3 regions of the Anaerotignum propionicum DSM 1682 genome follow, and region 3 is predicted to be linked to each of the others. Evidence: riboswitches for the same ligand, from Rfam matches in the RefSeq annotation. Region 3 holds a riboswitch; each other region holds the start of a gene.
The links. A riboswitch is a leader RNA that binds a small molecule or an ion and turns the genes downstream of it on or off. The one in region 3 is predicted to bind FMN.
Positions count from the first base shown of each region.

Region 1: another riboswitch for FMN. It lies ahead of CPRO_RS01295 (MATE family efflux transporter); the one in region 3 lies ahead of CPRO_RS00300 (ECF transporter S component).
Region 2: another riboswitch for FMN. It lies ahead of ribD (bifunctional diaminohydroxyphosphoribosylaminopyrimidine deaminase/5-amino-6-(5-phosphoribosylamino)uracil reductase RibD); the one in region 3 lies ahead of CPRO_RS00300 (ECF transporter S component).

Region 1 covers NZ_CP014223.1:280,546-288,802, forward strand. The annotation lists gene CPRO_RS01270 (ABC transporter ATP-binding protein) at 1-1,135, opposite strand, end outside; gene CPRO_RS01275 (BMP family ABC transporter substrate-binding protein) at 1,177-2,298, opposite strand; gene CPRO_RS01280 (xanthine phosphoribosyltransferase) at 2,433-3,008, opposite strand; gene CPRO_RS01285 (hypothetical protein) at 3,535-3,717, opposite strand; gene CPRO_RS01290 (zinc ribbon domain-containing protein) at 3,850-4,338, shown strand; FMN riboswitch at 4,473-4,594, shown strand; gene CPRO_RS01295 (MATE family efflux transporter) at 4,784-6,181, shown strand; gene CPRO_RS01300 (divergent polysaccharide deacetylase family protein) at 6,292-7,080, shown strand; gene CPRO_RS01305 (Holliday junction resolvase RecU) at 7,297-7,860, shown strand; gene CPRO_RS01310 (TldD/PmbA family protein) at 7,854-8,257, shown strand, end outside.
Region 2 covers NZ_CP014223.1:2,859,701-2,867,957, forward strand. The annotation lists gene CPRO_RS13415 (glucose-6-phosphate isomerase) at 1-1,175, opposite strand, end outside; gene CPRO_RS13420 (G5 domain-containing protein) at 1,245-2,345, opposite strand; gene CPRO_RS13425 (GntR family transcriptional regulator) at 2,757-3,431, opposite strand; gene ispE (4-(cytidine 5'-diphospho)-2-C-methyl-D-erythritol kinase) at 3,412-4,326, opposite strand; FMN riboswitch at 4,565-4,677, shown strand; gene ribD (bifunctional diaminohydroxyphosphoribosylaminopyrimidine deaminase/5-amino-6-(5-phosphoribosylamino)uracil reductase RibD) at 4,988-6,103, shown strand; gene ribE (riboflavin synthase) at 6,207-6,851, shown strand; gene CPRO_RS13445 (bifunctional 3,4-dihydroxy-2-butanone-4-phosphate synthase/GTP cyclohydrolase II) at 6,863-8,068, shown strand.
Region 3 covers NZ_CP014223.1:64,779-73,035, forward strand. The annotation lists gene CPRO_RS00270 (helix-turn-helix transcriptional regulator) at 1-65, shown strand, start outside; gene CPRO_RS00275 (DUF6773 family protein) at 84-527, shown strand; gene CPRO_RS00280 (DUF6773 family protein) at 555-992, shown strand; gene rpsF (30S ribosomal protein S6) at 1,149-1,436, shown strand; gene CPRO_RS00290 (single-stranded DNA-binding protein) at 1,452-1,883, shown strand; gene rpsR (30S ribosomal protein S18) at 1,911-2,141, shown strand; FMN riboswitch at 2,679-2,795, shown strand; gene CPRO_RS00300 (ECF transporter S component) at 2,987-3,571, shown strand; gene CPRO_RS00305 (D-alanine--D-alanine ligase family protein) at 3,770-4,843, shown strand; gene murI (glutamate racemase) at 4,862-5,665, shown strand; gene CPRO_RS14760 (HD-GYP domain-containing protein) at 5,903-7,036, shown strand; gene CPRO_RS00315 (Hpt domain-containing protein) at 6,984-7,331, shown strand; gene trxA (thioredoxin) at 7,699-8,013, shown strand.

The sequences.
Region 1 (8,257 bases), 220 kb from region 3:
CTTTTTTTGTACTTTCTTTTCTATGAAGGAAGAAGCCTGGCTGATTGGGATAATCACGTAAAATCATGTTATGCACCATATCCATAGAGCCTACCAAGCCCATACCCAAACGATCCTCGGGGATAAAGCCCATGCGGATGCCCAAGCGGATAATGTCTCTAGGACTTTTTCCTAAAATATTGGCGTTTTCGAAGAAAATACGTCCCTTTTCTGCAGGAAGAAGCCCTGCAATGGTCTCGCAGATTTCCTTTTGACCACTACCGGCTACGCCTGCAATACCTAAAATTTCACCTGCAAATAGGTCGAAGGTAATATCTTCCAAAGCATGCTTGTTTTCCTTGGTGGAAACGTGAAGACCGTCTACCTTAAGCAAGGGATTTTCTTGGGTGCAATGGGGTTTTTCCAGCTCCAAGTCTACCTTTTTACCAACCATCATTTCAATCAGACGATTTACTTCCACATCCTTGGTTTCTACGGTTTCGATGGACTGACCACGACGCAAAACAGTGATACGATCGGAAATTTCCATAACTTCGTTCAGCTTATGGGTTATGATAACCACAGCACAGCCTTGTTCCTTCATGTTTCTTAAAATGGCAAAAAGACGCTTGATCTCCTGAGGGGTTAGAACTGCGGTAGGCTCGTCCAAGATGAGGATTTTTGCACCACGGTACAACACCTTTATGATTTCCAGCGTCTGTTTTTCACCTACAGACATTTCATAAACTTTTTTATCCGGCTTAATATCCAGTCCATATTGGTCACAAATGGTTTGCATCTCTTTGGTGAGCTGTTTACCACGCAAGGCGATGCCTTTGCTCCCCATGACCATATTTTCCTTTGCCGTCATAACCTCCACCAGCTTAAAGTGCTGATGAATCATACCAATGCCCAAAGCGATGGAGTCCTTGGGGGAGGAAAAATCCACTTCTTTACCCAGAATAGAAATGGAGCCGCTATCGGGAGTATAGATGCCGGAAAGCATACTCATAAGGGTACTTTTTCCGGCACCGTTTTCTCCTAATAGCGCATGAATCTCACCGTTATATACAGTGAGATTCACGTTTTCGTTCGCCTTAACGGACCCAAAAGCCTTGGAAATGCCTTTCATTTCGATTGCTTTTACGGGTTCCATATTTTTTTCTCCTAGTATTTTCTAAAGGAAGTACTGATTTCTTAGTTTACAGCGGAAACGCCTTTTACTAAGCTCTGCATTACTGTCCAAATGCCTGCTCTGTCAAGAGTTTCGCCTTCTTTAACCAGTACATTTCCCTTTGTATCATAGATAGGTCCAACGAATACTGGGTATTCGCCAGCTTCCATTTTTGCTGCAACTTCGTTTACCTTAGCCTGAACTTCAGGAGGTACCAAATCTGTCATAGGTGCAAGGCCAACATAGCCGTCTTTCATTGTACCGTAGTAAGATTCGGGAACATAGGTACCAGCAATGATTTTTTCAATAGTAGGTACCAAATATTTATCGTGGTGCCAAACGGGAGCTGTTAAGAAAGCACCGGGAACGATTTCAGAGTTATCCAAGTTATAGCCGATTGCAAGCTTGCCAGCTGCTTCTGCTGCCAGCTGAGGGCCTGCGGAGTCAGCATGCTGTGTGATAATATCGCAATCCTGAGCCAACAAGGATTCTGCGGCTGCTTTTTCACCAGCGGGATCGCCCCAGCTATTGGTGTAAACAACCTTAACCTCTGCGTCGGGGTTTACGCTCTGTGCGCCCAATGCGAAGGCATCAATACCAATGTGTACTTCTGTATAAGGGAAAGCTGCAACATAGCCCAGCTTATTTGTTTTTGTCATCATACCCGCAATCATACCGGTCAGGTATCTAGGTTCTTCCATGGCACCGAAGTAGTTGCCAAAGTTTTTGTCGTTCATTTTGTTGCCGGAGAAATGCAAGAAGGTTACATCAGGATATTCTGTTGCCAATTCATCCAAAGCATCCATGAAGCCGAAGCTTGTACCAATGATAATGGTAGCGCCTTGGTCAATCATATTCATTGCTGTGGTTTTAACAGTTTGCTTTTCTTCAGATACGTTTTCAGCAATAATGGTTTCTACCTTATCGCCAAAGTATTCCTGTACAGCCTTTGTACCGTTATGCTGTGCCTGAGAATAGCCACCGTCATTCTGGGAGCCGATGTAGATAAAGCCTACCTTTGTTGCCTCTGCTGCTGGAGCCTCTGCGTTCTCTGCGGGTTTGGTATTACCACCACAGCCAACCAGAGCTGTCATGGACATTGCTACTGCCAACGTCAACGCCAAAAATTTTGTTAACTTTTTCATGGTTCCTCTCCTTTTCTTTTAACATCATTTTAAAATAGTGACAGGTATGTTAAACGCCCTCCCCTTTTTTTTGAAGGCGAAATAACCAGAAAATAAAAAAGCGTATTGATTGAAATCACATAAAGAAGGACGTATTAATCTTTAAAATAGATTTTTCCGTCCTCAATGTTTGTAATGACAGCTAGGGAGTCAACGTAATAACCCAAATCCCTTAGCTTTTTACTCCCACCTTGAAATTCCTTTTCCACAATTGCTGCGATGCCGCATACCGTTCCGCCTGCTTGCTCAACAAGGTTTGCAAGACCTGCAGCTGCTTCGCCATGGGCAAGAAAATCATCAATGATAAGAACTTTGTCATCCTTACTCAAGTATTGCTTAGAAACCTTGGCAATGGAAACAGTGCCCTTTGTAAAAGATTTTACGGGTGCACCGTAGAAGTCCTCATTCATTGTGCTGGGTTGAGCTTTTTTTGCAAAAACAACAGGCACTAGATCGAAATAAATGGCTGCTATGGCGGCAATGCCAATACCGGAGGCTTCAATGGTGAGAATTTTGTTGATTCCCATGTTCCCGAAGCGGCGATAAATCTCTTTGCCTAATGCCATAAATAAGCCAATATCCAACTGGTGATTCAAAAAAGAATCCACCTTAACGATCTCCGTGCCTATTTCTGTTCCGTCGTTGATAATTCTGCGTTTTAACAATTCCATGATTAATGGCTCCCTCTTATTACTGAAAACTCGATGCTTAAAAAGGTATTTTAATTATACGGTGGGACTCTGACGATGTAAATAGGATAAAGCCGAATTGTATAATATTTTGTTGCGATGCATAGCCTTGGTAGGAAAATAAGCGAAAAAGAGACATGAAATGTATAAACCTTTGGAAAAAAGTTATGAAAGAAAAAATTTTTTTTTCATAAAGCAACTGAGCCGTGTGTATTTTTTTGTAGATATGTAAATTTTCTGTAAAGATATATTAATGTTTTCGAAAGAAATGAAAAGGAAATAGGTAGGGAAAAATAGAAAATTATGATAACTTGGGAAGAAATTTTAAAATTGGCAATCTAAAATTTATTTTTAAATTATAATTGCTATTTTAGGACAGAGGGAAAGAATAGAAAACAGAAGTAGGAACATAATGAGAGGCAAAAGCCATTTTCTTTGAAAGGGTGCCGAATTTTTCGGCACCCAAAGGTAGGCGGTACGGAAAATAAATCCCTTTCCTTAAAAAGCATTATTCTCTTTCCCCATTTGCTTTTTCCAGCTCACGAAGAGAGTTGTGCTCGCTGATACGACCAAGTATATCTTGACGCTCTTCAGTGGTTAGGGTATAAAAGCGCTTCATATCCGAGTCGTTATGGGCAATTTCCTTAGCCAGTTCGGGCTTAAGGGTTGAAATATCCTGAAAAATTTTCATGCTTTCACCTCCTAAGTTCATTATGTGAAAAAATACGAAAAAAGATGCAGTGAGAATTGATTTTTGACTCATAATACCTATAATAAAAATTAGGAGTACAACGTGTTAAATATTGGGGAAGGAGCAAGAAATATGGATTTTTTCGATAAATTAGGTGAAGCTGCCAGAAGCTTGACGGAAAAAGCCGGAGACAGCCTAGAGATTAATCGTTTGAATGGTGAAATTGCCATTGAGAAGGGAAACATTCAGTGCTATCAAAGAGAGCTGGGTGAGTATTATTGGGCAAAATTTGCCGTAGGCGAAAAGCTAGACGAGGAGGCAATGCTGATTTGTGATAAGGTTGTCACCAGTCAGGATCGGATACGTCAGTTTATGCTGGATATTGACAAAGTAAAGAGCGAAAGGGAAATTATTCAGGATGACCGGGCAAAAGCCAAAGTAGTACAGGATGAAAAGGCAGAACAATCTATAGAAGAAACAACTCAAGGTAAGACTGAAACTGTTTCAAATGAAAATCTTGAAAAAACCACGGAATGGCCTCAATTTTGTCCCAATTGCGGCGGTGGTGTAAAAGCAGGGCAACGGTTTTGTATGTTCTGTGGTGCCGAGATTAAAGGATGATTTCGTTGACTTGACTTTTTTCCTGTGATACCATCAGTATAGAAGGAAGAGTATAGACTCTTTATAAAAATATCAGCTTGACAGAAGGAAATGCCATTATTTATTAGGATGTATCGTATACTATAATAAATAAAACAATTCTTCGGAAATGGGAGATACCATACCGGCGGTAAAAGCCCGCGAGCTAAGGCAAAGGCCAAGGCATGATTCGTTGAAATGCGAAGCCGACAGTCAGTCTGGATGAGAGAAGAAGGTTACTGAACACTCACGGTGGTGGGGTGCCTTTTTCTGCGAAAAAATTGATGGGAAAAAGCATTCTACCCCAAATTGGGCAGGATGCTTTTTATTTTTAAAACGAAAATATTTATATTTATGGTACAGATGTCAATTTGATACTATTTAGGGTTGCATGTTTTGTATGCTGTTTTTTCAAGGGGGCGTTGGTATGGCACAGGAAAATAAACTGGGGACAGAAAAAATTGGGAAGCTTTTGGTTCAATTCTCCGTTCCCACAGCACTGACTTTAATTGTAAACAGCTTATATAATATTGTAGATCAAATTTTTATTGGGCATGCTGTGGGGATTGATGGTGTGGCGGCAACAAACGTTGCATTTCCCCTGTTTATTCTGACTGCGGCATTGGCCTTGATGATTGGTGATGGGTGTGCAGCAAATATCAGCCTTGCCTTGGGGCGTAAGGAAGAAGAAGCGGTAGAGCGGTTTTTTGCCAATGGTCTGCTCTTGCTTTTTTTGGCGGGGATTGGCGTTTCTATTGTTGGAATGGTATTTTTAAAACCGCTGCTGTTATTTTTTGGTGCTTCTACTTCAGTTCTGGATATTTCTGCGGAATATACGAAAATTTTATTATGGGGCATACCATTTTCTGTTTTGACCATGGCTCTTACGGCGGTGATTCGGGCGGATGGTAATCCCCGCTACATGATGCGCACCATGATGCTTGGGGCGGCAATTAATTTGATTTTAGACCCTATTTTCATTTTGGGATTTCAAATGGGAGTGAAAGGGGCGGCTTTGGCAACAATTATTGGTCAATTTGTTTCGGGAAGCCTTGCTTTAGCGTACATTCCCAGAATGGAGCATATTCGTTTTTGCAAAGATAAAATGGCCTTAGAAGGGAAATATGTGCTCGGCATTTTTAAACTGGGTTTCCCCAGCTTTTGCATGCAGACTGCCACGGCAGCAACCCAAATTGTGATGTATAATTTAATGCGTAAGTATGGGGCGCTCACTATCTATGGAAGTGAAATTGCACTATCTGCCTATGGAGTTATGACAAAGCTATATCAGATCGCCCATGCAATGTTTGTAGGACTTGCAGCGGGGACACAGCCCATTCATGGATTTAATTTTGGTGCAAAACAGTTTGACCGTGTTCGTCAAACCTATCGTATTGGTTTTTTTGCATCTCTTGTTATTTCTTTTGTTTGGTTTGGAATTTTTCGCTGGGGTGGTGCATTTATTGCGGAAATTTTTGTGCAGGATGAGCCATTGTTTTTGGAATTTACAGAGTATTGTTTTCGGGCTTATATGCTTGCTTTCTTCTTATACGGTCCACCCCAGGTTACTGCATCCTTCTTTCAGGCCATAGGCAAGCCCATGAAAGCCCTTTTGGTTGCGTTGGCCAGACAAGTGCTGTTTTTGATTCCCATGGCTCTGCTGCTGTCACAAAGAGGAGGGATGGATGGTGCACTGAATGCCGCACCTATCGCAGATACCTTGGCATTTTTATTGGCAATGGCGTTGGTTTCTTATGAGTTTTACAGTTGGAGGAAGATCAGCAATATAGCAGAAGCAAGAGATCATTATAACGGTGAAGCATAAAAGAAGATCATGTAAAGGGTTTTCTCTCTTTCTGTTCCTCAAAATGGGGCATATTGGACAAATTTCCTGTGTATTTATAAATAACAAACGGCATAGAAAGGCTGAGGAAAATGAAAAAAAGCTGGAAAAGCGGGTTATGTTATTTATTACTATTTGCCTTTTGTTTTATGGGCGGAAGAATCACTGCAGAAAGACAGGCAGTCAGGGTGGCCAATATGACGCCAAGTGGAAAACTTGCCATTGTAATTGATGATTTTGGATACAACGGAAATGGTACAGATAAAATGCTTGCGTTGTCCATTCCCTTCACAGCAGCGGTAATGCCTTTTTCTGAATACTCAGGGGAAAATGCGAAAAAAGCAGTTGCGGCAGGCAAGGAAGTGATTATACATATGCCCATGGAATCAATGATGGGGAAACGAGAATGGGTTGGGGATAAGGGTGTTTTTTTGAGCATGACCGACGATGAAATTAAGGCTGTGGTTGAGGAAGCTTATGCTATTTTACCGGAAGCAGTTGGTATGAATAACCATATGGGTTCAGCTATTACAGAGGACTCCAGAAGCTTGGGGGATGTTTTGGATGTTGTTAAGGAGAAAAATGGATTTTTCATTGATAGCGTAACCACTTGCAATAGTGTAGCAAAAGATTTGGCGGCGGAAAAAGGAGTACCGTTCTTTAAAAGAAGTGTTTTTTTAGATGGTACCAATGATGTGGAAACGGTAAAGAAAAACCTGCGTAAGGCGGCAGCTATTGCCTTAAAAGAAGGAAAAGCCTTGGCAATCGGCCATGTTGGGCCTGAGGGTGGGGATGTGACAGAACGTGCCATTGAAGAATTGATCCCCGAATTGGAAAAGGAGGGCATTACCTTTGTTACAGCAGGAGACTTGGTAGAGTAGCTTTTAGAAAAAATGCGTCAAGACACTCTTCGGATTTATTTTACCTGCACAGGGAGATTGAAAGCGTAAGTAAAAAACATGAAATTGCCAAATATGAAAGGTTTTTGCGAAGGGTTTTGACTTTTTCTTTTTGCCAAGGATATGGTATAATAGAAGAACAAAAGCATGGAAGGATATCTCTTTTCGGAGAAGGATATACATATTTTAGGAGGAGAAATGTCGCACTGGAATTCGAGGGGACTAAGGGGAAGCTCATTAGAAGAAAACATTAATTTTACCAACGAGAAGTATCGGCAAAGAGGGCTGGCACTTTTTCAAAAGGTGCCTACGCCCATTACGCCGGTGAAAATCAATCAAGAAAATAAGACCATTACTTTAGCTTATTTTGAAAAGCAAAGTACGGTTGATTATATTGGGGTTGCCCAGGGGGTGCCTGTTTGTTTTGATGCAAAGGAAACATCCCATAAGCATCTACCATTGCAGAATATACATCAGCATCAGATAGAATTCATGGCGGATTTTCGTGCCCAGCGGGGATTGGCTTTTCTTCTGGTGCATTTTACTGCGTTAGAGGCATACTTTTTACTGCCTTTTGAAATTTTGAAACAATTTTGGGAGGAAGCGGAGAAAGGTGGAAGAAAATCCATTCCTGTTGAGGCATTTGCGGAAAAATATCGCATCCAGAAAACAGGCAATGGTTTATTGCATTATTTGGAAGCAGTAAGTCTATACTTAGAGGAAACAGAGGAAAAGGAAAGAAAGGAAGGTGGCTTATGTTAAACAAAAGTGTGGTGGAAAATACACTGTCGGCGGCATTAGGTTCAGGTGCCGATTTTGCAGAAATATATATGGAGCAGACCAAACGAAATTCCATAAGTGTTGTAAATGGTAAAGTGGAGTCTGTGCAAAGCGGTCTGGATTATGGCGCCGGAATTCGGTTGTTCTTTCAAAACAAAGCGATTTACGGCTTTACCAACGATACTTCGGAAAAAAATTTAATCCGCATTGCAAGAGAAGCGGCAGCGGCGGCAAGGGGAGATCGGGTATATCCTTTGCAGGGCTGGAAGAGAATGGATTTGGCTTGCAGAAATCCCATAATGGTAATGCCTGATACCGTGGAAAAGAATAGGAAGGCAGAAAAGCTTTTTTTGGCGGCAGAAGCGGCAAAGAATTATAG
Region 2 (8,257 bases), 330 kb from region 3:
TAAATCAGTGCACCAAAATGCCATTCATCCATACGGTCTATCTGGATAACCATGTTGGGTACCCCACCATCCATATGAGCAAGCATGGTTCCTCCAAAAGCCTTATTGTTAACAAATTGCATTTCCTTTCCTGCCAAGAAATTCAATCCATCCCCATCTGCTTCGTCATATGGAATGATTGCAGGGGTTTTCGGCTCCTTGCACCACAAAACCGTTTCAAAGAAATACCTTCCTCCCTCTTGAATAAACTGACCAAAAGAATGCAAATCCGTTGAAAAATTTGCTGTAACAGGGAAGATACCCTTACCTTCCTTTCCTTCACTTTCCCCAAAGAGCTGTTTAAACCACTCTCCAAAGGAGGTCAGATGGGGCTCATAATTTGCTAAAATTTCAATGGTCTTCCCTTGTTTATAAAGCAAATGACGCATTGCTGCATATTGATAGCATTCATTTTCCTGAATATTTGGATTACTATATGACTCCATTGCCGCCTTTGCACCATCCATCACTGCATCAATGTCCACGCCAGCCACAGCCATAGCCAATAAACCCACCGCCGTTAACACTGTAAACCTGCCGCCAATATCATCGGGGATTACAAAGGTTTCATACCCCTGTTCATTGCACATTTCCTTCAGTGCACCTCTTGTCTGGTCAGTGGTGGCAAATATGCGTTTAGCTGCTTCCTCTTTTCCATACTTTTTCTCCAAAAGCTGTTTGAAAATGCGAAAGGCAATAGCCGGCTCCGTTGTGGTTCCTGATTTTGAAATCACGTTGATAGAAAAATCCCTATCCCCTAAAATCTGCAAGATGTCGTTCAAATAAGCTGAGCTGATATTATTTCCTGCAAAGTAAATCTCCGGTGTATCCCTTTTCAGTTGATTATAATATGGACTTTTGATAAATTCCAAGGCAGTTCTTGTCCCCAGATAAGAGCCGCCAATGCCAACCACAATCAGCACACTGCTATCCCGTCTGATTTTTGCAGCGGCCTTTTTGATACTGGCGAACTCTTCTTTATTATAATTTTCCGGTAAATCAACCCAACCAACAAAATCATTTCCTCTGCCTGTTTTATTGTGGAGCGCCTCATGACAACGGCGAACCTCTGGCGAAAGAGCAAAAATCTCCGTTTTTTGTACTGCTTCCCCTTGCACTGTGAATTTAATTCCCATTTAAATTCCTCCTTCTTTCTGTGAAAGGCATACCTCCTGACTTGGAAAGTATGCCCTCTTTGCAGTATATTATAAGGTTCCTCTTACGATGATTTCTGGAACAGGCTGAGTGATAATTTCTTTGGAAATTTCTTTTTCTTCCTGAACAAAGCCATTTATCCTCGTAATTTGAATTGTGCTCTTTTTCTGTCCGGCGCGACCCTGTTGCTTCACTTTTTGATAGCTTTTGGGTTGGGTGTTGTCCGTTTGATATTCATAAGTTTTGGGTTCCACTGTGGTTAAAACTTGAGTTTCTATTGTCTTTACAGAAATTTTGGGCTTACTGATGGGAACATTAAGCACCTGACCCACATGGATGCCTGTTTGTACGGTCATCCCTGGATTTAATTTCAGCAAATCTTCCAAAGTACATTCATACTTTTTGGCAATTTTAAATAATGCGTCATTCGATACTACGGTATAAGTCCCTGTAACCATTGTGGTGGATTGCAGGGATGCTATGGCATCTTTTTCTGAAAGAACCTCATCAGAATCCACATAGTCGGTGGCAACAGTAACAGTTTCCAACCACTCCGTCTTTGCCTCAACTCCTTCAGCAGGAAGGTAAGGCTCCTTTATGGCCTTTAAAACGTTGTTTGCCTGCTCCTCATTGGCCAAAACAACTCCTTTGCCTCCATCAATCATAATAATGGCCGCATTGACTTTATATGTAACCATATTCCGAATTTTCGGTATCAAATGCTCCAGGGTGCAGACATCCTTTTTTCGGCTGCTTCCAATATGAATGCCAACTGTTTTTATTTCCTCGTTTAGCTTAACCTGGGCACCAACAATCCCTGCAAGCTGCGTTTCAATTGTGCCCGTAATGGTTTTTGCGCTCACCCCACGCCCCTCCAGTACACCAACACTTTCTGCTCCAACGAAAACCTCAGTGCCATCTTTTCGCACAAAAAGAAACAAAATCACCACAAAAATCAGTACAGCTATCCCCAAAAGCATTTGTTTTTTAGGCAATGATATTCGACTTTTGGGCCTTCTCCTTTGCCCATTTTGGGGCTTTTGCAACCTTTTTGTTCGATTTTCGTTATTCTGCTTCGATGCCTTTCTCTTTTTTACTCCGTATATTACCCGCTCATCTCTGCGGGGAAAATTTTCCTTTTCATCAATCACCTTGGTACCACCCACTTTCCCTTATCTCATTCGACTAAAACTAATATTATTGTAAATTATTCAACAGCGGATTGCAAGTAAAAGACAGCATAACCGAAAAACTGTGCCCCAACGATAAAATTACTCTGCTATTAGAATAGTATTCCTTGATAAAAGTAAGTATTGCCTTTTGTAAACTCCGAATTCCGGCTCATAATTTGCAAAGGCATATAAAAAACCATAGGGTTCCCTATGGCTTTAATGCCGGACAAAGTGATTGTTATACAACTAAGGAAAGCAATGCACTCAAGAGCCACTGCTATTTAGATATAAAAAATTTCTTACACGAAAGAAAGGTAAAAAGAAATTGAATTTTAAAGGGTGTCGGCTTTGCCGACACCCTTCCTCCATGCTCTCCGGGAGCATTATTAATTATTTATTGCGAATAGAACGCAAAATAAACTCTGTGTGATATTTGATGTGACCATGGGCAACTGTTGCACCTTCATCAGCATCATGATTTTCGATTGCTCGTAATATCCCTCTATGATGGGCAACAACGGCAGGGATTGAACTGTCTGCCTTTAAATGTGCCATACGATAGCGGTAAAGCTGAATACGTAAATTCTGATAAATCTGAGCTAATTTGTCATTTTCTGTTGACTTTAGTATCAGGTCGTGAAAATCCTCATCAAGCTGAATAATTCGTTCCAAATCATTTTCGTCAATGGCACGCTCAAACTCGCCCTCCAACTTCTTCAACTGTTGAAGATCTTCTTTCTTCATCTTCACGCAGGCAATGCTGGTGGCAAGACTTTCCAAAGCCCCTCTAACCTCAAGAATATTAACAATATCCTTTTCGCTCATATCCAGCACCTGGGCTCCCTTTCTGGGCACAAGCTCCACCAGATTTTCCAATGCCAGCATACGCAATGCCTCTCTGACGGGAGTTCTGCTAACACCAAGCTTATCTGCCAGCTGATTCTCCATCAGTCTTTCGCCGGGAACTAATTTCCCCACTAAAATTGCCTCTCTCAAGGTATGAAAAACTACGTCCCGAAGTGGCAGGTACTCATTGGTATTAATATTAAATTTTGTTTCTTCCATTTCTTTGTTCTCCTCTCTTACCACTGTCACTGTGGTAAATCTTGGTGGCTACAACCTCCTTCAAACCGAATTTTTTCCGGATTGCCGATGCCGCCTTCTTTGCATTCTCTTCTTCCTTAAACAGCCCAAAAACCGTAGGACCGCTCCCGCTCATCAAGGCACCTTCCGCACCAAGATGAACCAATTCCTCCTTTAGCTGAGCAATTTGCGGATGCATGGGTATAGTCACAGTCTCCAGAACGTTTCCCAGAAGCCTCCCCATTTTTGTAATATCCGCCTCAGCCATAGCTTGTATCATCCCTTTTGTATCGGGATGATCCTGGACACTCTGCCAATCCAATCCACGGTATACCGTCGCCGTAGAAACGCTGACAGGAAGCTTCGCCAGTACAACATAACACATAGGACATTGGCATTTCACCGGCGTCAAGATTTCTCCAACACCCTCAGATACTACTGTTCCCCTTTGAACGCAGTATGGGATGTCTGACCCCAAAAGAAAAGCCAAGCTTTCCAATTCTTTCATGGAAAGCCCTAAATCAAACAAGCGATTCATTCCAACCAATACAGCCGCACAATCCGCACTTCCCCCTGCTAAGCCTGCAGCCACAGGAATGCGCTTATCAATTTCGATAAAAACGCCTTCCGTGATGCCGTATTTGGCCTTCATCAGCTCTGCCGCACGGTACGCCAAATTGCGGTTATCCGTGGGCAACCAAGAGAGGTTGCTTTTTAAAATAATTTCATCTTTTTGGATTCGCTTCATGTAAATTCCGTCGTACAAGCTAACTGTCTGCATAATGCTCTGAATAAGATGATAGCCGTCCTCACGCTTGCCTGTTACATCCAATGTTAAGTTGATTTTTGCTCTTGCTCTTAATCTAATGTCTTTCAAAATACACCCTCATGAATAATAATACTGTATACATTGTCTTCTTTATTGTACAATATTTTCGACAAAGTTACAACTGCCATCTTATACAAAAAAACTGGTAACTCCACTATGAAAAACGCTAATAAAAAAATAATGGCTTATTTTGATCCTTTCTTCCTTATAATTTAGACAAGTCCCTTTCCGAAAAATTCCTCTTGCAATTTAAAGACAGTGGTGTATAATGGTGTCGTAAAACATAATACCTCTTCAGGGCAGGGTGAAACTCCCGATCGGCGGTAAAGTCCGCGAGCGAAAGCAGGATTTGGTGAAATTCCAAAACCGACAGTATAGTCTGGATGGAAGAAGAGCAAACATAAAAATGGCAATTTATTTCTTTTCGATTGCCCCTTTTTACAGCAATATTTCTATGCCTTTTTGGCATACCATAAATTCCTTTTCATGGATTTATGGAGCTTCTTTTGCTGTTTCAAAATGTTTGATATGCCCTGTATGAGCTTTTTTGGCACATACAGGGCTTTTTATTGTGAATTTGCGGTTTCATTTTGTGTGTACTTTGAATACAAAGAATCGCATTTCCCCTCTTATACAGAGGTCTCTTTCTCTATCCACTTCTTTGGGAACTCTTTCCCGCCTTTCCCCTGAAGGAAAGGAAGTTATCCCTATGGTAAATGAAAAATATATGAAACGCGCTATCACTTTGGCAAAAAAAGCACTGGGCTATACCAGTCCAAACCCATTGGTAGGAGCAGTTATCGTAAAAGACAATAAAATCATTGGCGAAGGCTATCACCATAAAGCCGGCGAACCCCATGCCGAGCGCATGGCTCTTGCTGATTGTAAGGAAAGCCCAAAAGGGGCAACGATTTATGTCACGCTAGAGCCTTGCTGCCATCAAGGGCGTACGCCCCCTTGCACGGATGCCATTATTGAAGCAGGCATTCAGCATGTGGTCATCGGATCTTCTGACCCCAACCCTTTAGTCATGGGCAAAGGCATAAAAACATTGCGTGAACGGGGCATCACTGTAACCTCTCATTTTTTACAAAAGGAATGTGACGAAATAAATCAAGTATTTTTTCACTACATCACAACAAAAATGCCCTATGTGGCACTGAAATATGCCATGACTGCCGACGGCAAAATTGCTACTGTAACAGGTGCTTCCCGTTGGATTAGCAATGAGGCCTCGCGACAACACGCGCACAAGTTGCGCCATCAGTACAGCAGTATCTTAGTGGGCATCGAAACGGTCTTGCAGGATGATCCTTTGCTAAATTGCAGACTCGAACATGCAGTACAGCCTATCCGTATTATTTGCGATAGTCACCTGCGTATACCTTTGGAAAGTCAAATTTGTAAAACAGCAAAAGTATATGAAACCATTATCGCTTATGCTAATGATACCATGGGAAAAAAAGGCGTTTTAGAGAGCCTTGGTCTTACATTATGGCAGTTGCCTGATGAAAACAACAAGGTATCTTTGCCCAATCTTTTAAAAAAATTAGGAGAAAATGGCGTTGACAGCGTTTTGGTTGAAGGTGGCGGAAGTATACACTTTTCTTTTTTGCAGTCTCACCTAGCCCAGAAACTATATATTTATTTTGCCCCTAAAATCTTTGGTGGTAAGGATGCAAAAACTCCTGTGGGAGGAAGAGGTATTATTCACCCGGATGATGCCTTCAGGCTAAAACTTTTGCATAGTCAAGTGCTGAATGGGGACATTTTATTAGAATATGAAATAGAATCAAAACAAGGGAACAAAAAGGCAATTTTCTAACCTTCTTCACCCTTTGAAAAATTCTTGCATAAAGTGGACGAATATTCTTGGATTTGTTGCAGTGTAATTCCCCGAGAGTAAACCTAAGAAAAGGAGATGCTGTATGTTTACAGGTTTGATTGAAGAAATCGGTTATATCGAAAAAATAACTTCACAAAATAGTAGTGGTCAGTTGTTGATTCACGCAAAAACAATACAGGAAGGCACAAAACTGGGAGATAGCATTGCAGTAAATGGCGTTTGTCTCACTGTAACCAATGTAACGAAAACTTCTTTTACTGCCGACGTTATGCCGGAAACCCTAAAACGGAGTAATCTTGGCAAAATGCAAAAAGGTTCTCCTGTTCATTTGGAACGTGCGATGGCGGCAAACGGACGCTTTGGCGGGCACATGGTGAGCGGTCATATCGACGGTACGGGCATAATCTCGGGGAAAAAGCAGGAAGGAAATGCAATCCGTCTTTTCATTACCGCAGATACACCGCTTTTGCGACAAATGATTGAAAAAGGCTCTATCGCCATTGATGGTGTCAGCCTAACAGTCATTTCCGTGGAACAGTCCCAGTTTTCCGTGGGTATTATCCCCCATACAAGTACACAGACCATTTTATTGGATAAAAAAATCGGGGATAGCGTAAATCTGGAAACAGATGTTATCGCCAAATATATACAACGTTTTTTTGAAAACAACAGTCAACATCAGGAGAAACCTTTAACCTTAGAATTTCTAAGAGAGAATGGATTTTAGGAGGAGAAAAAATGTACAATTATCACACCATTGAAGAAGCATTGGAAGAACTGAAGCAAGGAAAAATCATTCTTGTCACTGACGACCCAGACCGTGAAAACGAAGGAGATTTTATCTGTGCCGCAGAATTTGCCACCCAGGAAAATGTAAACTTTATGGCGAAATACGGTAAAGGTTTAATCTGTATGCCAATGAGTGAGGAATTGGGGCATAAACTAGGCCTGCCCCAAATGGTATCGGAAAATACAGACAATCACTCCACAGCCTTCACCGTATCCATTGACCATGTGGATACCACCACAGGAATTTCAGCCGCAGAACGTTCCATCACAGCCCTTAAATGTGTGGAGGAGGATGCAAAACCTAAGGACTTCCGCAGACCGGGGCATATGTTCCCCTTAATTGCCAGAAAAGGCGGGGTTTTAAAAAGAGAAGGTCACACCGAAGCCACAGTGGATTTAATGCGTCTTGCAGGTTTAAAGGAATGTGGTCTTTGCTGTGAAATTATGGCAGAGGATGGCACCATGATGCGGACACCAGAGCTGTGGAAGGTTGCAAAGGAACATAATCTAAAATTTATTACCATACATGATTTGCAAAACTACTGCCGCCGCCATGAAAAACATGTACGTTGCGAAGCAGTGGCAAACCTGCCGACTCCTTATGGAGAGTTTAAAATCTATGGCTATGTAAACGATATCACCGGGGAGCATCACGTTGCCTTAGTGAAAGGGGAAATCGGCAATGGAAAGGACATCCTGTGCCGTGTGCACTCAGAATGCCTAACCGGAGATGTTTTTGGCTCCTGCCGTTGTGACTGCGGTCAGCAGCTTGCCGCCGCCATGAGACAAATTGAGAAAAAAGGCAGAGGGATTCTTTTATATATGCGTCAGGAAGGCAGAGGCATTGGCTTAATCAATAAATTAAAGGCATATGCTCTGCAAGAACAGGGTCAGGACACAGTAGAGGCAAACATTGCCCTTGGCTTTGCACCTGATTTAAGAGAATACTGGATTGGTGCACAAATTTTGCAGGATTTAGGTGTCAAGGAGTTACATCTTCTTACAAACAATCCTGAAAAGGTTTATGGTTTGGGGGGTTTTGGCGTGGAAATTACGAAGCGGGTGCCCATCGAAATCCAGCCCCAAGAATACGATTTGGAGTATTTAAGAACAAAGCAAGAAAAGATGGGACATATTTTTTCCACTATTCTTTAAAATTTCAGGATAAATTCCTGATACACTGTCCCAAGCACTGCAAAGGGGCAACACTTTAGCTCCTCGTGAGTTACTCGTTTGTATCCAACAATCTTGGAAGGTACAATTGAAAAGGCATAACCCAAGCTTTATAAACAGAAACTGTCATTCATTTATGCAGTACTGTCAAAAAGGGAAAAGTAATAACTA
Region 3 (8,257 bases):
GTATTGCCCTATGCAAGGCACTGGGTAAAACGTTGGATGATTTGTTTTGGGAAGAAGAAAAATAAAAAATAGGAGGGGATTTTATGTTAGCCCAAAGAAAATTTGAAGATGAACGTTTGGAGCGGGTCAAAAACAAAATTTCAACAGAGTGGTTTATCGCAATTTATTACCTTTGCTTTATCTCTGTTATAGCGAAGCTCTTTTATTTTGATATGAATTATCAACAATGCATTACAGAATTTATTTTTATATTGCTAACGCCTTTGTATTTCAACATTCGCCCAAGGCAATTGGGGATTGCTTTTCCTGATGACAGAAGGCTAAACAAAAGAATAATGTATAGTTTGTTACTTATGAGCACAATTTTGGTTATTTTAGCAGGCTGGGTTGGAGGCATAGAAAGTGTAATTAATTGGGTTGCAACCTTACTGATTTATGGTTTTATTGCTGTTGCCCTTGGGGGCATTATCATTCCGGCGGAAAAGGAAAGAAAAAAGAAGCTGGAAGAACAGTGGAGCGACGATTGAAAATTTGAATAATAGGAGGTAATTAAAATGAAGATAAAAGATGAAAGAGTGGAGCAGTCTAAAAATAAGATTTATGGGGAATTATTTCAGTTAGCATATCTTTTTGTTGTGGCGGCCTTTTTGGTAAAAGTGTTATTTTTTAAAATGGATTTAACCCAGTGCATTACGGAGTATGTGATTATGATTGTGGCTCCTATCTACCAAATGGTGCGCAGTCGTCAATTGGGGGTAGTCCTGGCTACAAATCTTCGCCAGCAGATGAGTCCAAAAAGAAATATTGCAGGAGCCCTTGTGGGAATTGTGTTTTTCTTTCTGTTTTGGCTGTTTAGCGGCAGACAAGTATCTAAAGAATTCGCAATTTCTTATATTGTTACTTTTTGTGTTGTGTTCTTTCTGGCCAGAGCCATGTTCGTTCGTTTGGAGGAGCGCAGAATGAAAAAATTGGAACAGGAATATGGAGATTAAGCAGAAAAGCCTTCGAAATCATGAGAAAGAGGAAAAAAAGCTTGCACTACCGTGTTTTTTGTGATATTTTATTTTAGAGTCGGTAATTGTGCCGACTCAAATCCTTGTTCTCCCAATAAGGGGAGAGCCATATGTCCAAAAGGAGGTGTAACCCACATGAACAAGTACGAATTAGCTATGGTTTTAAGTCCCGCACTGGACGAAGAAGGCAGAGTAGAAGAAGTAGCGAAAGTTCAGGCTACTTTGGAAAGATTCGGCGCGAAAATCGAAAAAGTTGATGATTGGGGCAAAAGAAAGCTTGCTTACGAAATTAAAAAAGTAAACGAAGGTTTCTTAAGCTTCACAACATTCGAAGCTCCCGCTAATGCTCCCGCAGAAGTTGAAGCTCGTATGCGTATTATGGAAAACGTTTTACGTTATCTCATTATCCGCAAAGAGGCGTAAGAAGGAGGTAATCCTATGAACAAAGTGATTCTTATGGGTCGATTGACCAAGGACCCCGAGGTTAGATATTCTCAGGGAAATGAACCTTTGGCCGTAGCCAGATACTCTTTGGCGGTGAACCGCCGTTTCAAACGCCAAGGCGAGCCCGACGCTGACTTTATCAATTGTGTTTCCTTTGGTAAAGCAGGCGAATTCGCGGAAAAATACTTCAAAAAAGGTCAGATGGTTAGCGTTATCGGTAGACTTCAGGTTCGCTCCTGGGACGATAACGAGGGCAAAAAACGCTGGAGCACAGACGTTGTGGTAGAGGAGCAATACTTTGCCGAAAGCAAAGCATCCTTCGAAGGCCATAAGGCCGATGCCCCCGCTGCACCCAAGCAGACAGCCCAAGATGATGGCTTTTACCCAATCGATGAAAGCATCGAAGACGACGATCTGCCCTTCTAAAATTCAGTAAAGAAGGAGGACTTAGACATGATTCAGAAAAAACGTGGTCGTAGAAAAAAACGCGTTTGCCAATGTTGTGCGGATAAAATAACAACCGTAGACTACAAAGATGTAAATAAGCTGAGAAGATATGTTTCTGAAAGAGGCAAAATCCTTCCCAGAAGAATTACAGGCAACTGCGCTAAGCACCAGAGAGCGTTGACAACTGCTATCAAAAGAGCAAGACACGTAGCCCTGATGCCTTATACACAGGATTAAGAAATGTAAAAAGCCCATTGCTTTGCAATAAGGGCTTTTTTTGTGCACAAAAATCAGGTATGATATATTATATAGTATCTAAAATAGATGTTTCAAGTAAAATATCTTTAAAAACAGTATAGAAAAAGATTGAAACAATCCCATCTTTTGAATCATTAGAATTACTTTTGTTACTTTACAGAAACCGTATTCCATGGGTTTGTAATAAGAGATTAAAAAACGAAAGGGAGTGAATGCTTTGCTATTATTTATGTTGACAACTGCAGCTAAACAGGGTCAGGACATACCCCCGGTGCTGCCTTTGTTTTTAGGATTTTTATTGGCGCTGGTTTTACTAAATTTAGGCTTGAGCTTTTTCAGAAAAAAAGGGGAAGACCAGCGTAAAAATTCATCGGATGCCCAAGAGAAGAGATAGCCCAAACCTTAACTTTTCAGGACAAAATTGGCGAAATCTCCATAAGAATGCAGAAAAATCTTGTTATTTGGTGTTGACTTTCCTTTCTCTTGGATTTATAATGTGACTGTAATTAAATATATGAAATTCTTCAGGGCAGGGTGAAATTCCCGATCGGCGGTAAAGTCCGCGAGCGCACTTGCGCAGGATTTGGTGTAACTCCAAAACCGACAGTATAGTCTGGATGGAAGAAGAATAAAAGTTTGATGTTTTTTTGTGGAAAAAAGTATTTTTTTCTGCGAATTTCCGTCAGCCTTTATTTTGCTTATTTAGCCTGAAGATTTTCAGGCTTTTTCTTTTGCTGTGGGATAAAGCCCGTTAGAAAGAAGAAGTTCGCTTTTATTTCTTGGCGATAACCTGAAAATTTTAGACGAAAATGGAGGAGAAGTAAATGGAAAACGTATCTTCAAAAGTAACAGTAACAAAAAACAACAAAAAAATGTCCACAAGGGTTATGGTGTCTTTGGCAATGCTAGGGGCTATCTCTATTGTGTTGGTGTCTGCAATTCACTTTCCTTTGATCCCTGCGGCGGCATTCTTGGAATATGACCCTGCCGATATCCCAATTTTAATTGGTGCTTTTGCCTTTGGTCCCGTTGCAGGCTTATTGCTTGCAATCGTTGTTTCCATAGTGCAGGGTTTAACGGTGAGTGCAGGCAGTGGGATTATAGGCATCGTAATGCATATTTTTGCAACAGGCGCATGTGCCTTCGTTGCAGGAAGCATTTATAAGAAAAATAAAACCAGAAAAAACGCAGTTCTTGCTCTAGTGGTTGGTGCTTTAGTGCAGACTGGGGCTATGGTTATCATGAACATGATATTCACACCCTTATTCATGAATATGCCTTTAGAAAAAGTTATTCCTATGCTGGTTCCTATCATCATTCCTTTTAACTTGTTAAAGGCGGGTATCAACGGCACTATGACGTTTTTATTGTATAAATCCATTTCCCATCTTTTAAAGGGTAATGCTTAATCCAATGGAAGCATTTGTGGCGAAACAACTTTGATGTGAAAGGTCGTTCCTCTGTTCAACACGGGGGACGACTTGTTTTTTTTGCCATGAATAAGCTGAAAAAAGGAATTATCAATTTTTTTATTGTCAGCCAATGATAGATTGCATATAATGGTACTGATTGGACTCGGCTTTTAGGAGCAGAAAAGAGGTTTGTATATGAATAGAAAAACTGTAATCGTATTATTCGGCGGACAGTCGTCAGAACACGAAGTTTCCAGAATGTCTGCAACAACGATGATTAATGAAATAGATAGTAAAAAGTATCAGGTTATCCCAGTCGGTATTACAAAAGAAGGAGAATGGCTTGTTTATACAGGCCCTACAGAGCATATCAAAACAGGCCAATGGGAGAAATATGCAACCCCCGCAATTATAAGCCCTGATGCTAAGCAAAAAGCCCTTTTGAAAATAGTAAACGGACATGTAAAGGTAATTCCTGTGGATGTGGTAATTCCAGCTCTGCATGGTGCATGGGGGGAAGACGGAACCATTCAAGGTCTCTTGGAAATGGCATGTATCCCTTATGTAGGCTGCGGTGTTTTATCCTCTGCTGTCTGCATGGATAAGGTTTTTACCAAATTAATTGCAAAAAATGCAGCAGTTCCTCAAGCGAAATACATCTGGTTTCAAAAAGAGGAGCTGGAAGATATGGATAAATTGGTGGAGCGGGTGGAAAAGAAGCTGGGCTATCCTTGCTTTGTAAAACCCGCAAATACAGGCTCATCCGTGGGCATTAGCAAGGCTAAAAACAAAGAAACCTTAGTCAATGCAATCAACTTGGCGGCAGAGTATGACCGTAAAATTATTGTGGAAGAGGCGATTATTGGCAGAGAATTTGAATGCTCTGTTCTTGGCAATGAGGCGCCTGTAGTGAGCGGTGTCGGCGAGGTGTTGCCGGCGGCAGAATTTTATGATTATGATGCGAAATATAACAATAGCGAGTCCCGTACTGTAATCCCTGCTCCTATTACAGCTGAGGAAGAGAAAACCATACGAAAGATTGCCGCAAAAATTTATCAGGCGGTAGATGGCAGCGGTTTGTCGCGGGTTGACTTTTTTATGGAGGAGGAAACAGGGCGGGTTTTGTTTAATGAAATCAACACTATGCCCGGCTTTACTGCTATTAGTATGTATCCTATGCTGTGGGAAACGGCTGGAGTAACAAAAGCAGAACTAATGGATTGCTTGATTGAATTGGCCCTCACCCGTGATAATGGAATCCGAGGCTGAAAAGAAAGAAGGAACCTTATGGATAAAAGACCGATTGGTATATTTGACTCGGGAGTGGGCGGATTGACAGTTGTAAAACAGGTCATGAAGGTCATGCCTCATGAAAATATCGTTTATTTTGGCGATACAGCCCGCTTACCCTATGGCAGCAAGTCAAAGGAGGCGGTGACGAAGTTTTCCAAGCAAAATGTACGCTTTTTGCTTACCAAGGAAGTAAAGGCGATTATTGTTGCCTGCAATACGGCCAGCTCCAATAGCTTGGAAGAGCTGCATAGCGCCTTCGATGTACCTATTTTTGGGGTGGTGGATGCAGGGGTGGGTGAAGCCCTTCGATCCACCCACAACAAAAAAATCGGTGTAATCGGTACGGCGGCTACAGTGCGCTCTGGGGCATATGAAAAAATGATTTGCAAAAAAGATGGGGAAATGCAGGTGTTTTCCAGAGCGTGTCCCCTGTTTGTTCCATTGGCTGAGGAAGGCTGGACGGATAACCAGGTGGCTCGATTGGCAGCGGAAAAATATTTGGAGGATTTGTTGGCAAAGGGCATCGACTCTTTGGTTTTGGGTTGCACCCATTATCCCTTGTTGAAGAAATGTATCGGTGGCATTGTGGGGGATGAAGTAAAGCTGGTTGATCCGGCAAAAGCCACGGCAAAACAAGTAAAGCTTTTTTTGCAGGAAAAGGGCATTGTAAACCTTGAGGAAAAGGCAGGTGAAAGAACCTTTTATCTGAGCGACTATACAGATATGTTTTATTCCATTTGCCAAAAGGCTCTGAAACAAGGATATGATCCGGAGATTATAGATATTGAGCAATTTTAATGTAGGAATTTGTTTTTGCATCTAAGAAATCTTTACCCTCTGTTTCCCTTATGTTATAATTAAAAAGTAAGGTAAAATTTACCAATTAATGTGTTAACGGATTTTCGGAAAACCCCGCCCACTTTTGCGGGGCTTTCGAAATAGTTGAAAGGGGTACAAGCTCTTGTTTTATCAAGGGGTAGCCGAAGGGAATCATTTGCGAGTCGTTTGAATAAAAATCTGAAATGGAGGAAAAGCATGGCGGCGAATGAAAGAAGGGCGATATTGGTAGTAGATGATGTTGAAGTAAACCGTGTAATCCTCCGTGAAATTTTTCAAGATAAGTATACAATTTTGGAGGCTGAAAACGGGATAGAGGCCCTGGAGGTTATTGATGCTCATGGGGAAATCTTAGCAGCAGTGGTGCTGGATATTATTATGCCGGTAATGGACGGTTTTGGTGTTCTGGAGATTTTGCATGAGCGAAACTTCATGGAAAAGGTGCCGGTTTTTTTGATTACGGCAGAGTGCACGGAGGAGTCTACCCTTCGTGGGTATGAATTGGGTGTTATGGACGTTATAGAACGCCCAATTATTGCCCATATTGTGAAAAAACGGATAGAAAGCATTATGGAGCTTTGTACCATGCGCAATCAATTAAACCAACAGGTACAATTGCAAGAAATAGAGTTGGATGAGAAAACGAAAGAAATTCAGGGCTTGAACAATGCAATGATTGGGGCATTGGCTACCGCTATTGAATTTCGAGATTGTGAAAGCGGAGAACATGTCAAACGAATTCATGATTTGACATTATTTTTTCTGCAAAAGACAGCCTTTGGAAAAGGTTTGAAGAAAGCGGAAATAGATAAGATTGCCACTGCGGCAATTATGCATGATGTGGGAAAAATCGCAATTCCCGACTATATTTTAAATAAGCCGGGCAGGCTTACAGCTGAGGAGTTTTTGATTATGAAAACCCATACTGTTAGAGGCTGCGAATTATTAGATCAGATTCCTGCAATTCATCATAATTCTGTTTATCATTATGCTTATGATATATGTAGGCATCATCATGAACGGTGGGATGGCAGGGGTTATCCTGATGGACTAAAGGGAGACGAAATATCACCATGGTCTCAGATTGTTTCTTTGGCGGATGTGTATGATGCATTAACCAGTGAAAGGATTTATAAACAGGCATATTCCCATGAAAAAGCGGTTGAAATGATTATAGGTGGGGAATGCGGTATCTTCAATCCTGCATTGATGGAAGAATTTTTGAAACTCTCCCGAGAAATAAAAGAGATGATGCAATCACAGCAAAGTGGGTGTGGATGTGGAAAAATTGGAGAAAGCCAAGCTGACAGTAGCAGGGGTGAATCTGCATAGCGGCATGGAACGATTTATGAATAATGAGGGACTCTATGAGACATTTTTATTAAAATTTCCCAGGGACTTAAATATGGAAAGATTGAGACAAGCTCTAGCGGAGGAGGAAGCCTCTTTGGCTTTTCGTGTGGCCCATACATTATTAGGAATTGCTGCAAATTTATCCATGGAGTCCCTTTATGAAGTATTGCGTCCTGCTACAGAGGCTCTAAGAGAGGGAAATATAGCTTTGGCAAAAAAACTTATGCCTCGGGTTGAAGAGGCGTACCTTTTGATTATAGAAGCTTTAAAATAAATAGGAAAAAGGGTACCCTTTCCGTCATTGCGACTGTAAGGATACCCTTTTTTAAGGGGAAGAAGTAGAAAGAATGTTATTATATGGGGGAGAATAACATTCTCAATAATCAGTATTACCCTATTCAGAAAGATTTATTCTAATAATAAAAAATAAAGCAATGAATATAATTTAATTTATATATTTATCACTGCAAGCTGCAGGAGTAATAAAAGAGTTTTGGCAAGTGTTGAGTTATGTGACTAAGTCAATAAGAACTATTATTATTTAGTAAAAAATATTGATTTATTTGAATGCCTATGCTATACTCAAATCAAAGAATAGGTTTCGTATTTTTGGAGAAAATCAGAACTAGGAGGAATGAAAAATGTTGCAGATTAAATCAGATAAATTTCAAAAAGAAGTACTAGAGAGTAAAGTCCCGGTTTTAGTTGATTTTTCAGCTACATGGTGTGGACCTTGTAAGATGATGGGACCTGTTTTGGAACAGCTTTCTGCTGAATATGAAGGCAAGGCAAAGGTTTTTAAGGTTGATATTGACGAGTCTATGGATTTGGCACAAAAATATCAGATAATGAGCGTTCCAAATATGCTGTTTTTTAAGGATGGTAAACCTGTTGACGCTGTCGTTGGTGTAACCCCTCCAACTGTTTTGAAGCAAAAGCTGGATAGTATTGTATAAAAACCATTGATAATACTTCTCCTCATGGATATTTGTTTGTGTGAACCCCCTGGGCATCTGCCTGGGGGTGTTTTTGTATTTATTTTTGCACATTGGTGTAGAAAAAAAATAGGCAATAATGTACACAAAATACATTTAAAAAAATAATTTCGGAATTATGTATGCCAATAAATACATTTAGTTATAAAACATTAGTATTTTTGTCGGTGCAAAAAATATTTTGTATAAAAAGTTGTACAATTTG